Regions from separate parts of the Frateuria edaphi genome, predicted to be linked through region 2. Evidence: predicted binding sites of a transcription regulator. Region 2 holds the regulator's gene; the other holds the start of a gene.
What was found. Region 2 encodes FliA, which starts transcription of late flagellar genes. Its sites were predicted from a motif close to TAAAGTTTNNCNNNCNNNGGCCGATAA; they were not measured.
Positions count from the first base shown of each region.

Region 1: a site for FliA is predicted at 4,363-4,389, ahead of LQ772_RS10895 (GGDEF domain-containing protein). Genes of this name have one in related genera too.

Region 1 is NZ_CP088251.1:2,331,741-2,337,710, reverse strand. Features, by position in the region: gene LQ772_RS10905 (response regulator) at 1-2,243, shown strand, start outside; gene LQ772_RS10900 (GGDEF domain-containing protein) at 2,258-4,288, opposite strand; gene LQ772_RS10895 (GGDEF domain-containing protein) at 4,444-5,712, shown strand; gene LQ772_RS10890 (putative bifunctional diguanylate cyclase/phosphodiesterase) at 5,757-5,970, opposite strand, start outside.
Region 2 is NZ_CP088251.1:770,931-776,900, reverse strand. Features, by position in the region: gene LQ772_RS03480 (chemotaxis protein CheA) at 1-1,701, opposite strand, end outside; gene LQ772_RS03475 (protein phosphatase CheZ) at 1,717-2,358, opposite strand; gene LQ772_RS03470 (chemotaxis response regulator CheY) at 2,355-2,762, opposite strand; gene LQ772_RS03465 (RNA polymerase sigma factor FliA) at 2,811-3,617, opposite strand; gene LQ772_RS03460 (MinD/ParA family protein) at 3,619-4,563, opposite strand; gene flhF (flagellar biosynthesis GTPase FlhF) at 4,560-5,970, opposite strand, start outside.

The sequences.
Region 1 (5,970 bases), 1.6 Mb from region 2:
TCGGCCCGGTCCGCGACGAAGGCGGGCAGGTGCAGGGACTGATCAATGAAGCGATCGAGACCACCCAGCGCGTGCTGGCCGACCGGCGCCTGCGCTTCCGCACGCGGCTGGGCGACACCCTGCGCGACCTGACCGACCCGCGGGACGTGATGGCCGCTGCCGCGCGCAGGCTGGGCTGGCACCTGCGGGCCGATCGCGTGGGTTACTGCGAAGTGGACGAGACCGGCGAATATTTCACCGTCGAGCGTGACTGGACCCGTGGCGGCATGCCCACTGGCGTGGGCCGGCACCGCCTGTCCGAGTTCGGGCCGCGGCTGATCGCCGAAGCGCTGACCGGCGTCGCCATCCGCGTCGACGACCCCTTCGACGACCCGCGGGTCGATCCGGAGGCGGCCAAGGTGCACAACGCGCTCGGCGGCCTGCGTGCGAGCCTGACCGTGCCGCTGGTCAAGGGCGGCCGGCTGGCCGCCTTTCTTTCGGTACAGCAACGCGAGCCGCGGCGATGGACCGACGAGGACGAGGCGGTCGTGCGCGAGGTGGCCGAGCGCACCTGGGCCAACGTCGAGCGCGCGCGCGCCGAGTCCGCGCTGCGCGCGACCAGCAACCGGCTCAAGCTGATTCTCGAAAGCACCACCGGCTACGGCATCCTGACACTCGACCTGGAAGGGCGGATCACGCTCTGGAACCCCGGCGCGCAACGGCTCCTGGGGTGGCGGGAGGACGAGGTACTGGGCAAACGGATCGATATCATTTTCACGCCCGAGGATCGCAACCAGGGTGTGCTGGAAGAGGAAATGAAGTGCGCCGCCGAGACCGGGCGCGCGCAGACCGATCGCCAGCGCGTGCGCAAGGACGGCTCGCGCTTCTTCTCCAGCGCGTTGATGATGCCGCTGCGCAATGGTGGCGGCCGGCTGCTCGGCTACCTCAAGGTGTTGCGCGACCGCACGCTCGAACACCATGCGCAGGAGGCGCTCGAGCGTGGCGTGGCCGAGCGCACCGCCGAACTGGCCGCGACCAATCGCCAGCTGCTGGCCCAGATCGAGGAGCGAGAGCGGGTGGAGGCCACGCTGCGCCAGATGCAGCGGCTCGAGGCGGTCGGCCAGCTCACCTCGGGCGTGGCGCACGACTTCAACAACCTGCTGACGGTCATCACCGGCAACATCAGCATGCTCGAGCGGGTATGCGCCGAAAAGCTCGAAGACGACCCGCGGATTGGCCAACGGCTGACCTACATGAAGGACGCCGCCTCGCGCGGCGCCAAGCTGACCGCGCAGTTGCTGGCGTTCTCGCGGCGGCAGCGGCTGGAGGCCAAGGCGGTGGACCTCAATGGCATCGTCGCCAGCATGCGCGACCTGTTGCAGAGCTCGATGGGAGGCTCGGTGCAGCTGACCATGAAGCTGCAATCCGGCTTGTGGTCGGCGCTGGTCGATCCGACGCAGATCGAACTGGTGATCCTCAACCTGGCGATCAACGCGCGCGATGCGTCGGCCGTGGGCAGCGAGCTGATCGTCGAAACGGCGAACGTCTCCTTGCACGACCTGGCTTCGCGGCCGGAGGAGCCCGCGCCGGGCGATTACGTGATGGTCGCGGTGACCGATCACGGCAGCGGCATGGCGCCGGACGTGCTCGCGCGGGCGTTCGAGCCGTTCTTCACCACCAAGGAGGTCGGCAAGGGTTCCGGGCTCGGCCTGGCGCAGGTGTACGGCTTCGCCAAGCAGTCCGGCGGCGGCGTGCGGATCGCCACGCGGCTCGGCGAAGGCACCTCGGTCAAGGTTTACCTGCCGCGCGCGACCGGTGCCATCGTCCAGGCGGAGGACCTGCCGCACGCGCCGGTGCACCCGGCCGGGGGCGCGGTGCGACAGTGCATCCTGCTGGTCGACGACGATACCGGCGTGCGCGAGGTCACCGCGGCGATCCTCGCCGAGCGCGGCTACGAAGTGATCGAGGCCGGCAGTGGCGGCTCGGCGCTGGACGTGCTCGACCGCGAAGGAGGCGAGGTCGACCTGATGCTGATGGACTACGCCATGCCCGGCATGAACGGCTCGGAGGTGGCGCGCGAGGCGCACGCCAAGCGGCCGTCGCTGCCTGTCCTGTTCCTTACCGGCTTTGCGGACTTCGGTGCCTTCAAGGACATCGGCGACGACCGCATCGTGAGCAAGCCGTTCCGCGACGAGGACCTGCTGGCCAAGGTGCGGAACATGCTCGGTGCGGACCGCCGGGATGCCCCGGCTCGCCGCGCATGAGCGTCGCGCGCTCCTCAGGCCGACACCGCCACGCGTTCCCTGGCCGCGACCGGAACTTCACGGGCGGGCGGGCCGGGCACCATTTCCAGATCCACCTCGCCGGCATCGCGCGCCTTGGCCAGGTCGCGGGCCAGCCGCGAGGACTCGGCATCGGCCGAGACGCGAGTCACGCAGAAGGCGCGATTGCGGCCGCTGGCCTTGGCCTGGTACAGCGCCAGATCGGCCAGGCCCAGGGCGGCCTCCCAACCCTGGCCCGGGCTTGCCGGAAAGCTCACCGCGCCGATCGAGGCGGTGACGATCAACGCCTGGCCGGCGACTATCACCGGGGCGTCGCCGATCGCGTGCAGCACGTGACGGGCGAGCGCCGGCAACGCGCCGGCGGGCGTGTCGGGCAGCACCAGCACGAACTCCTCGCCACCCCAGCGCGCGATCGCGTCGCCCTGGCGCAGCAGGCCGCGCAGGCGTTGCGCGACCGCGACGAGCACGGCATCGCCGGCGGCGTGTCCCCAGCCATCGTTGATGTGCTTGAAGAAATCGAGGTCCAGGATCATCAGGCCGGTGCCGTCATTCCATGCGCTGTCGTCCGCGCGCCGGCGCACCGGCTGCTGCAGGCGATCGAGGAGCCCTTGCGTATGCCGCCGGTTGTACGCGCCGGTCAATGGATCGATCGAGGACTGCCGGGCCAGACGGCGATTGGCCTGGCGGGCACGCCGTATCGAATGCATCAGCCATACCGAACCCAGCGCGAGCATGACGGCCAGCGCAATCCACAGGCGATTGCGCCAGCCCTCGGCAGCCAGCTGGGCCTGCTTGAGCTGGTTCTGCGCCGACAGCTGGGCGATCTGCTGGCTCTTGCGCTCGGCCGCATATTTCTCCTGCAGGTCCAGCACTGCCTTTTCACGCTGTTGGCGGGTGAGATCGGCCTCCAGCGCGTCGGCCTTGTGCAATTGCGCCAGCGCTTCACGGTCGCGACCGGCACCTTCCAGGATCCGCACCAGCTCCTGCGTGATGCCGATGACGTAGGTCGTGTTGCCGTGGCGCTCGGCGATGTCGATGGCCTGCCGCAGCGTGGCCACGCTTTCATCGAGCTTGCCTTGCCGGCCGAGCGCGATGCCGATGTTGGCCAGTGGTGCGGCGCGGTCGATCTCGCTGCCGGCGGCGCGGGCAAGGTCATCCGCGCCGTGCGCATAGTCGAGCACGCGCTGGTCCTGCCCGGGCTGGCTGAGGTAGTAGTCGGAAAGGTTGTTGAGCGCGAGGATCCGGGTGTCGAGCTGGTCGGGGTCGTGTTCGGAGAGGGCCAGGGCACGTTCCAGTGCGACCCGCTGGTGCGGACGATCGTCCAGCAGCGAATAGGCGTGGCCAAGATCCAGGGCGATGGTGCCCATGAGCGCCCGGTAGTTCACCGCGTCCGCGCGTGCATAGGCCTCCTCGCCCACCTGAATGGCACGACGGGGATCGCCCAGATCGGCATTCGTGCCGATCATGCTGGCAAGCAGGCGGATCTGCGCCGCCTCGTCGTGGCGGTGAGCTGCCAGCGCGTAGGCCTCCAGGGCCAGTTCGATGGACTGGTTGAAGCGCCCGTCCACCGCGCCGTTCCAGGCTTGGGCGGTCAACAGGGCCTCGCGTGCGCCATCGTCATGCAATCGCGCCAGCAGGGCGGCAGCCTGGTCCAGATAGGTCCGGCCCGCAGCCGGCGTGGAGGCGCGTACGGCAAGCAGGGCTCTGGCCAGCAGCACGTCGAAGCGGCAGCGGACGCAGCCCTCGTCGGTCGCCATGGTTTCCAGGGCGGCCATGCTCGCCTTCACCGACGCAGCCCGATCGCCCCCCAGAGCGAGATCGAGCATCGCGCTCTGGTAGCGCCAGCGCCGGTCCAGCGGCGCGTCCGGCCCCGGCGCGTCATCGACATTGCGCAGGCGCTCCATCGCAGCAGCCACCGAACGGAACCCGTGCAGCCGCTGGTCGCGCAAGACATCCTCCAGATGCTCGCCCGCGACCGCGCGGAGCGGCAGCAACAGGAACAGGCACAACAGCAGGAGACTCTTCATCGCCCTGTATCGGCCGGGCCCGACGGGCGCTTGAGCAGGCTCGTGCGTGCAGTTGCGCCCTGCCGCGGGCCGATTCAAGCTTGCGCACGCATGGCCGATAAGCGATCAGGAGTCTTTTTGCCGAACGCGCCTGCCCACGGCGCGGAGAAACACGCTTGAACCTGTCTGTCGTCCCCGACTTCCTCGCCATTGGCGGCCTGGTGCTGGTTTTCGCCGGACTGCTCAGGCGGACACGGCAGACGCGCCCGCGCCTCTGGCTGGTCGGCTGGGCGATGATCCTGGTGCACATCGTGGCCCAGTTCGTCGAACGCAATCTCGCGCCGGGACCCGCGGCGGACGCCGCGCTGGCCGTCTCGCTGTCGATGCTGCTGCTGGCCAGCGTCGCCTTCGTCTGGGCCGGTTCCGACGCCCGCCTGGCGTGGTGGCGGGACCTGGGCGTCACGTTGCTGGCGGCGACGCCCGACGTGGCGTTCTTCGTGCTGGCTGCCTACGGATCGGAAGTGCGCTTCCCTTATCTCCTGTGCACTGTATTGGGCCTGGCCTCGACCGCCTGGGTGTTCCGGCGCGATCGGCGCAAGCCGTCCTGGTGCGTGCCGGTGGTGGTCGGAATCTATGCGCTGCAGGGCATGTTCGCCTGGCACGGCGCGATCGACCGGGCGCTCGACTGGATGCTGTTCTGGCACTACCTGGCGGTGGCGTTCTGCTTCTACCGTGGCGCGGTCGGACCGTCGGTGGGTGTGGTGTTCACCACGGTGAGCTTCGTCGCCTGGGCTGCGGTATTTCCGGTGGCCGCCGCGCTCGCTCCGTGGCTGGCCGGCTGGGGCATCGAGAACGAGGCATGGAACCTGCCCAAGTTCCTGGTTGCTACCGGCATGATCTTCACGCTGCTGGAGGAGCAGATCGGCCATGCCGAGCATGCATCCCAGCACGACGCGCTGACCGGCCTGCCGAACCGGCGCGTCTTCGCGAACCGGCTGGAGCAGGCGCTGCGGCGTGCGCGCGAGAGCGGCGGGCGCACCGCGATGCTGGTCATCGACCTCAACGACTTCAAGCGCATCAACGACACGCTCGGCCACGCGGCGGGCGACGCGCTGCTGCACTTCGTGGCGCAGCGCCTGCAGCAGGGCATCCGCGCGGGCGATACGCTCGCCCGGCTGGGCGGCGACGAGTTCGCCGCGATCCTGCCCGAGGTGGCCGATCGTGCCGCCGCGCAGGTGCGTGCCGAACGCCTGGCGCGCGCCTTCGATGCGAGCACCGAGTTCCAGGGCCAGCAGCTGTCGATCGGCGCGAGCATCGGGCTGGCGCTGTACCCCGACGACGGCCAGGACGAAACGCGCCTGTATGCCGCGGCCGATCGCGCGATGTACGCCAGCAAGCTGGCCGAGCGCGGCGGACAGGGGGACGTGGATCCGGAGCCGGCGTAACCACGGATGTCCGGGCCCCTGTGGCCCGCGCCCCCGGCAACCGCCTACTCTCCCGACGAATTCCTGTCGCGCGAAGCCAGGTCGCGCGCTTCCGGCGCATCGGGCACGTTGCGTTGCGCCTGCGGCAGCGTGCGCGCCTGCTGGTGCTCGGCGAGCCAGCGGCGGAAGCCGGGTTCGTCCACCGGCCGGCAGATCAGGAAACCCTGCAGGCCATCGCAGCCGATCCGTTCCAGGGCGAGGCGCTGCGGCACGGTTTCC
Region 2 (5,970 bases):
CGCGACGCCGACCACGCCGGCCCAGCCGGCCAGATCGCCCAGCGGCAGCGCGCGACCGCGGTGGTTGGCGACCAGCCGGCCATCGAGCATGCGGTCCTGGCCCGCGGACAGTTCGAACACTTCCTCCACGTTGGACAGCGGCAGCGCGAACAGGCGCGGGCCCACGCGCACCATCAGCACGCGCAGGATCGCCAGGGTCAGCGGCACGGTCAGCTGCAGTTCGCTGCCCTGGCCGAGCTTCGAGCGCACCTGCAGGGTGCCGCCGAGTTCGGCCACGCGCGTCTTGACCACGTCCATGCCGACGCCGCGGCCGGAGATGTCGGAGATCTGCGCGGCGGTGGAAAAGCCCGGGCGGAAGATCAGTTCGTAGCACTCGTTCTCGCTCAGGCGCGCGGCCTGGGCCGCGTCGATCACGCCCTTCTCGACCGCCTTGCGCTTGAGCACCTCGGGGTTCATGCCGTGGCCGTCGTCGCTCACCGCGATGACGATGCGCTCGCCGCGCTGGCTGGCGGACAGGCGCACCGTGCCACGGCGCGACTTGCCGACCTTGACGCGTTCCTCGGGCATTTCCAGCCCGTGGTCCAGTGCGTTGCGCAACAGGTGGATCAGCGGATCGGCGAGCGCCTCGACCAGGCTGCGATCGAGGTCGGTGCCCTCGCCTTCGGTCACCAGGTCCACTTCCTTGCCCAGCTGGCGGGCGAGGTCGCGCACGATGCGCGGAAAGCGCTGGAACAGCCGGCCGACCGGCTGCATGCGCATGGACAGCACCGCGCCTTGCATCTCGTCGGCGACGCGGTCGAGTTCGGCCGCGGCCTGCGCCAGCATGTCGTCGCCGCTCTTCTGGGCCAGGCTCTGCAGGCGGTTGCGGACCAGCACCAGTTCGCCGGCGCGATTGACCAGCGCGTCGAGCCGGCCGGTATCGACGCGCACGCTGGTCTCGGCCGGCGCGGCCGCGCGTGCGGGCGCGGGCGCAGGCGCAGGCGCCGGAGCGGCGGTTATGGGCTGGGCGCCGGGGGCGGCGCCCTTGCCGTGCAGGTTGTCGAGCAGGGCCTCGAATTCGTCGTCGGCGATAGTCGTGCTGGATGCCGGTACGGCGCTGGCGCCGGGCGCCGCCGTGCCGTGCAGGTTGTCCAGCAGCGCCTCGAATTCGTCGTCGCTGATGTGGGTCGGTGACGGCACGGCCGGCGCCGGTGCGACGGTGCCCGGCGCGGCGGTGCCGTACAGGCTGTCCAGCAGGGCCTCGAATTCGCTGTCGTCGATGCTGCCGTCCGCCGGCGGTGCGGCCACGGGCGCGGCGACCGGCGGCGGCGCGGGCGCCGCGGCGCCGGGCGTCAGCCGCTTGAGCAGCGCAGGCGGCGGCATGGCCATCGAGGTGCCGCCCCGCAGCGCATCCATCATCGCGTTGAGCAGGTCCAGCGCTTCGAGCAGTGCGTCCATCCTCGCCGAATCCAGCACCAGCGCGCCGTTGCGGGCGACGTTGAGCAGGTCCTCGGCGTGATGGCACAGCTGCACCATCGGCTCGATGGCGAGGAAGCCCGCGCCACCCTTGACCGTATGGAAGGCGCGGAACACCGCGTTCAGCAGCTCGGCGTCGCGCGGGCTGGCTTCCAGCTCGACCAGTTGTTCCGACAGGCGCTCGACCAGCTCCCCGGCCTCGACCAGGAAATCGTCGCGCAGTTCGGCGTCGAGCGAGGGATCCATTCGCCTGGGACTCCCTTAGAAACCGAATTCGCTGAGCAGGCGGTCCGCCTCGTCCTGGCCGGAGATCTTCTCAACCACCGGCGGCGGCTCGCGGCCGGACAATGCACCGGTCAGGCGGACCAGCTCCAGCAGCGAGGACTCCACCGACTCGATGAAGTTGACCACCTTCTTGATGCGCTGGCCGGACAGATCCTGCCAGGACTGCGCCATCACCATGTCGTTGAGGCCCTCGCGGCATGCGCCTGCGAAGTTGCCGGCCTGGCGCGCCAGGTCCGCGACCGGGTCGCATGGTGCCGCCGAGGCGAGCACCTGCTCGGCGCTCTGCGCCAGCGCGTCGGCCTCGGGGCTCATGCGTTCGGCGAAATCGATGCTGCGATGGGCCGCCTGGGCGCTCATCTCCAGCACGTCGTTCAGGTGCTTGCGCACGTCGGCGACCTTGCCCGGCACACCTTCGTGCGCCAGGTCGTTGCCGAGCCGGCTGACCGCGCCATGCAGGTCGCGCGCGAGCAGGCCCAACGCCCGGAACAGGTGCTGCTCGCGCTGGCGCACCAGCGCATCGAGCGCGTGCTCGAAGGCCGCGCCATCTTCGCTGTTGAGCAGGTCCTGCAGCTCTTGCGGCAGCGCGGTTTCGTCGAAGGTGGAAAGCACGGCGCTCATGCGCTGGCTCCCGCGGCGGCCAGGCGCTCGAAGATCTTGGTGAGCTTCTCCTTCAGCGTGACCGCGTTGAACGGCTTGACGATGTAGCCGTTCACGCCCGCCTGGGCCGCGGCGATGATCTGGTCGCGGTTGTTCTCGGCGGTAACCATCAGCACCGGCAGGCCCTTGAGCGAGGGTTCGGCGCGGATCGCGCGCAACAGGTCGATGCCGGTCATGTTGGGCATGTTCCAGTCGGTCACGACCATGTCGAACGGCTGGCTTTTCAGCATGGTCAGCGCGTTGTTGCCGTCGTCGGCTTCCTGGATCAGCGTGTTGGTGAAACCCAGCTCCACCAGCAGGTTCCTGACGATGCGCCGCATGGTGGAGAAGTCGTCCACCACGAGGATTTTCATGTTCTTGTCCATTGGTTCCTCTGGTAGGAAATCGGGATTCGGGATCGGAAGTCGGAGGGGTCAGCGGGAAACGGAACGATCGGATGAAGCGCGGCGGCCCTTGCCTTTGCGGGTGCCGGTTTCCGACTCCCCCTGCACGTCGTCGCGCCAGTCGCCCATGCGCGCACGCAGCCGCACGATCGCCTGGCCGTGGATCTGGCACACGCGCGACTCGGTCACGCCGAGCACGGCGCCGATTTCCTTCAGGTTCAATTCCTGCTCGTAGTACAGCGACATCACCAGCTGCTCGCGCTCGGGCAGGCCGGAGATGCCGTCGATCAACGCCTGGCGCAGGCCGTCCTGCTCGATGCTCTCGGCCGGCCCCAGGGTGCCCTGGTCGACCACGTCGAAGGCTGGCGCGCCGTCGCCGTCGTCCGGCGCGGTGAGGCTGAGCAGGCGCGCGCTGGCGGCGTCGGCGAGAATCTGGTGGTAGTCCTCCGCGCTCACGCCGAGGCGCTTGATGACTTCGGCATCCTCGGCGTCGGCGCCGGTCTCGATCTCGATCTGGCGCACCACCTCGGCCACTTCGCGCACCTTGCGGTGCACCGAGCGGGGGGTCCAGTCTGTCTTGCGCAGCTCGTCGAGCATGGCGCCGCGGATGCGGATGCCGGCGTAGGTCTCGAAGCTGGCGGCGCGGTCGGTGGCGTAGTGCCGCGCGGCCTCGAGCAGGCCGATCATGCCGGACTGGATCAGGTCGCCCACGTCCACGCTGGGGGGAAGACGGCCCATCAGGTGATAGGCAATACGACGCACCAGTGGCGCGTGCTGGCGCACCAACTCATCTGCACTCTGTTTTTGCAGCTGGAGATATTCCGATGCCACGCTCATCTCACCACCCCGACGCCGTCACGGCCTGGCCACCGAAGAATGCGATGCGGTCCAGGCCCGCGCGCGCGGGTTCCTCCCAGTTATCGACCGCACCTGCCAATTGCTTGAATGCCTGCGACGAACGCGCCGCCGGCCACATGTCCACCACCGCGTTCTGGCGCCGGATGGCCTGCTTGAGCCGCTCGTCCTGCGGCACGAACCCGAAGAAATCCAGCACCACGTCCAGGAAGCGGTCGCTGACCTTGGCCAGCTTCTGGTGCAGCGCGCGGGCCTCGCCCAGGTTGCGCACCATGTTGGCGACGAAGCGGAAGCGGCGCACGCCAAAGTCGCGGGAGAGGACCTTGATCAGCGCATAGGCGTCGGTGAGCGAGGCCGGCTCGTCGCAAACCACCAGCACGACGTCGTCGGCCGCCGCGGCGAACATCGCCACGTTGTCCGACAGGCCCGCGGCGGTATCGACCAGCAGGTAGTCCGGCGGACGGGGCAGCTCGTCGAACGCGCGGATCACCGCGGCATGCTCGCCGTTGCCCAGCTGCGCCAGGCGCCGCGCGCCGGAGCCGCCGGGGATGACCTTGAGCCCGTGGGGGGCGTCAAGCAGCAGCTCCTCCAGCGTGGCCGTGCCGTCCAGCAGGTGGCCCAGGTGGCGCGAGGGCGCCAGGCCGAGCAGTACGTCGACATTGGCCAGGCCCATGTCGGCATCCAGCAGCATCACCTCGCGCCCGGCCATCGCCAGGCTCATCCCGAGGTTGACCGCCACGGTGGTCTTGCCGACGCCGCCCTTGCCGCCGGCGACCGCGATCGCGCGGCAGCGGCGGCGCGGTGCGCCTGCGTTGGTCGCCTGGTGCGGCCGGTGCGGTGCGGCCGGCGCGGCATCGCGCTCGCCCGTGATCGCGTTGAACATGTCTTTCAAGCCCCACGCCTGATTCATTGCAAGGATTCCGCTCATGCCTGGGCCACCATCGTCCCGAAACGCTCGGCCAGCACCGCCTCGTCGGCGGCCGGCGCATTGCCCTTGAGCGCCTGCGCGGCGCGGCACACCAAGAGGCGTGCATCGGCGGCGGCGATGTCCTCGGGCACGCGCTGGCCGTCGGTGGTGTAGTCCAGCGCCAGCCGGTGGCGGATAAGCACCGACAGTGCACCGCCGAGGCTGGGCGCCTCGTCGAGTTTGGTCAGGATCGCCGCGTGCGGATTGGCCGGCAGGTACGCGCGCACGGCTTCTTCCAGCGACTGCGCCTGCGCATTGGCGGCCAGCACCAGGCAGACGCGCAGGTCGCCGGCCTCGCCCAGCGCCTCGAGCTGTTCTTTCAGCCGCGGGTCGTTGCCGGCCAGGCCCGCGGTGTCGACCAGCACGGTGTGGCAACCCTTCAGCAGTTCCAGCACCTGACGCAGGCTCTGCGCGTCGTACGCCGGGTACACCCGCACGCCGAGCAGGCGACCGTAGTGCTCCAGTTGCGCGGCAGCGCCGATGCGGTAATGGTCGGTACTGACCAGCGCGACCTGCGAGGCGCCGTGGCGCACCACTGCCCGGGCCGCGAGTTTCGCCAGCGTCGTGGTCTTGCCCACGCCGGTCGGGCCGACCAGCGCGGTAACGCCGGCTTCGTCCGAGCGGCCGCGGCCGCTGACGGCGATGCCACGGCTCAACATGCCCAGCGGCAGGTAGCGCGCCTGTTCGGGCGTCATCTGCGGCGGCAGTTCATCGGCCAGCGCGCGGGCGACGTCGGCGTCGATGCCCAGCCGGGTCAGCTCGCGCAGCACGCGGGTGTGCATCGGCTGGCGGCGTTCCATGTCGTTCCAGGCGAGGCTGGAGAGCTGCATCTCGAGCATCTCGCGCAGGCTGGAAAGCTCTGCGCGCATGCGCACCGTGTCCTGCGCGGCACGCTCGATCAACGGATGGACCGCCGGCTCGGCCGGGGCCTCGGGCGCCGGCTGAGACGGCGACGGTTGCGCCTTCGCCTGGACCAGACCCTCGGCCTGGGCGCGGGGCGAGGCGTGCGGAGCGCGCACTTCGGCACGCACCGGCTTCGGCTCTCTTTCCTCCGCGGCGACCGAGGCCTTCGCGGCGGTCTCGATCGGCGTCGGACGATTGGCAGGCGCCAGCGTTTCGACGCGCGCCTCGCGCACCGGCGGCGGCGGTATGGCGGCGGCACGCGGCGGCAGCGCCGGGGGCTCGGCGGCCGGCGCGGGGGCCGCGCCATGGCGCGCGGCTTCGCGCACCAGCGCCTCGTCGTAATCGACGGCGGCGATGATCTCGATGCCTTCGTCGAGCTTGCGCGTGGACAGGATCACCGCATCGGGTCCCTGCTCTTCGCGTACTTCGCGCATCGCCTGGCGCATGTCCGGCGCCACGAAACGT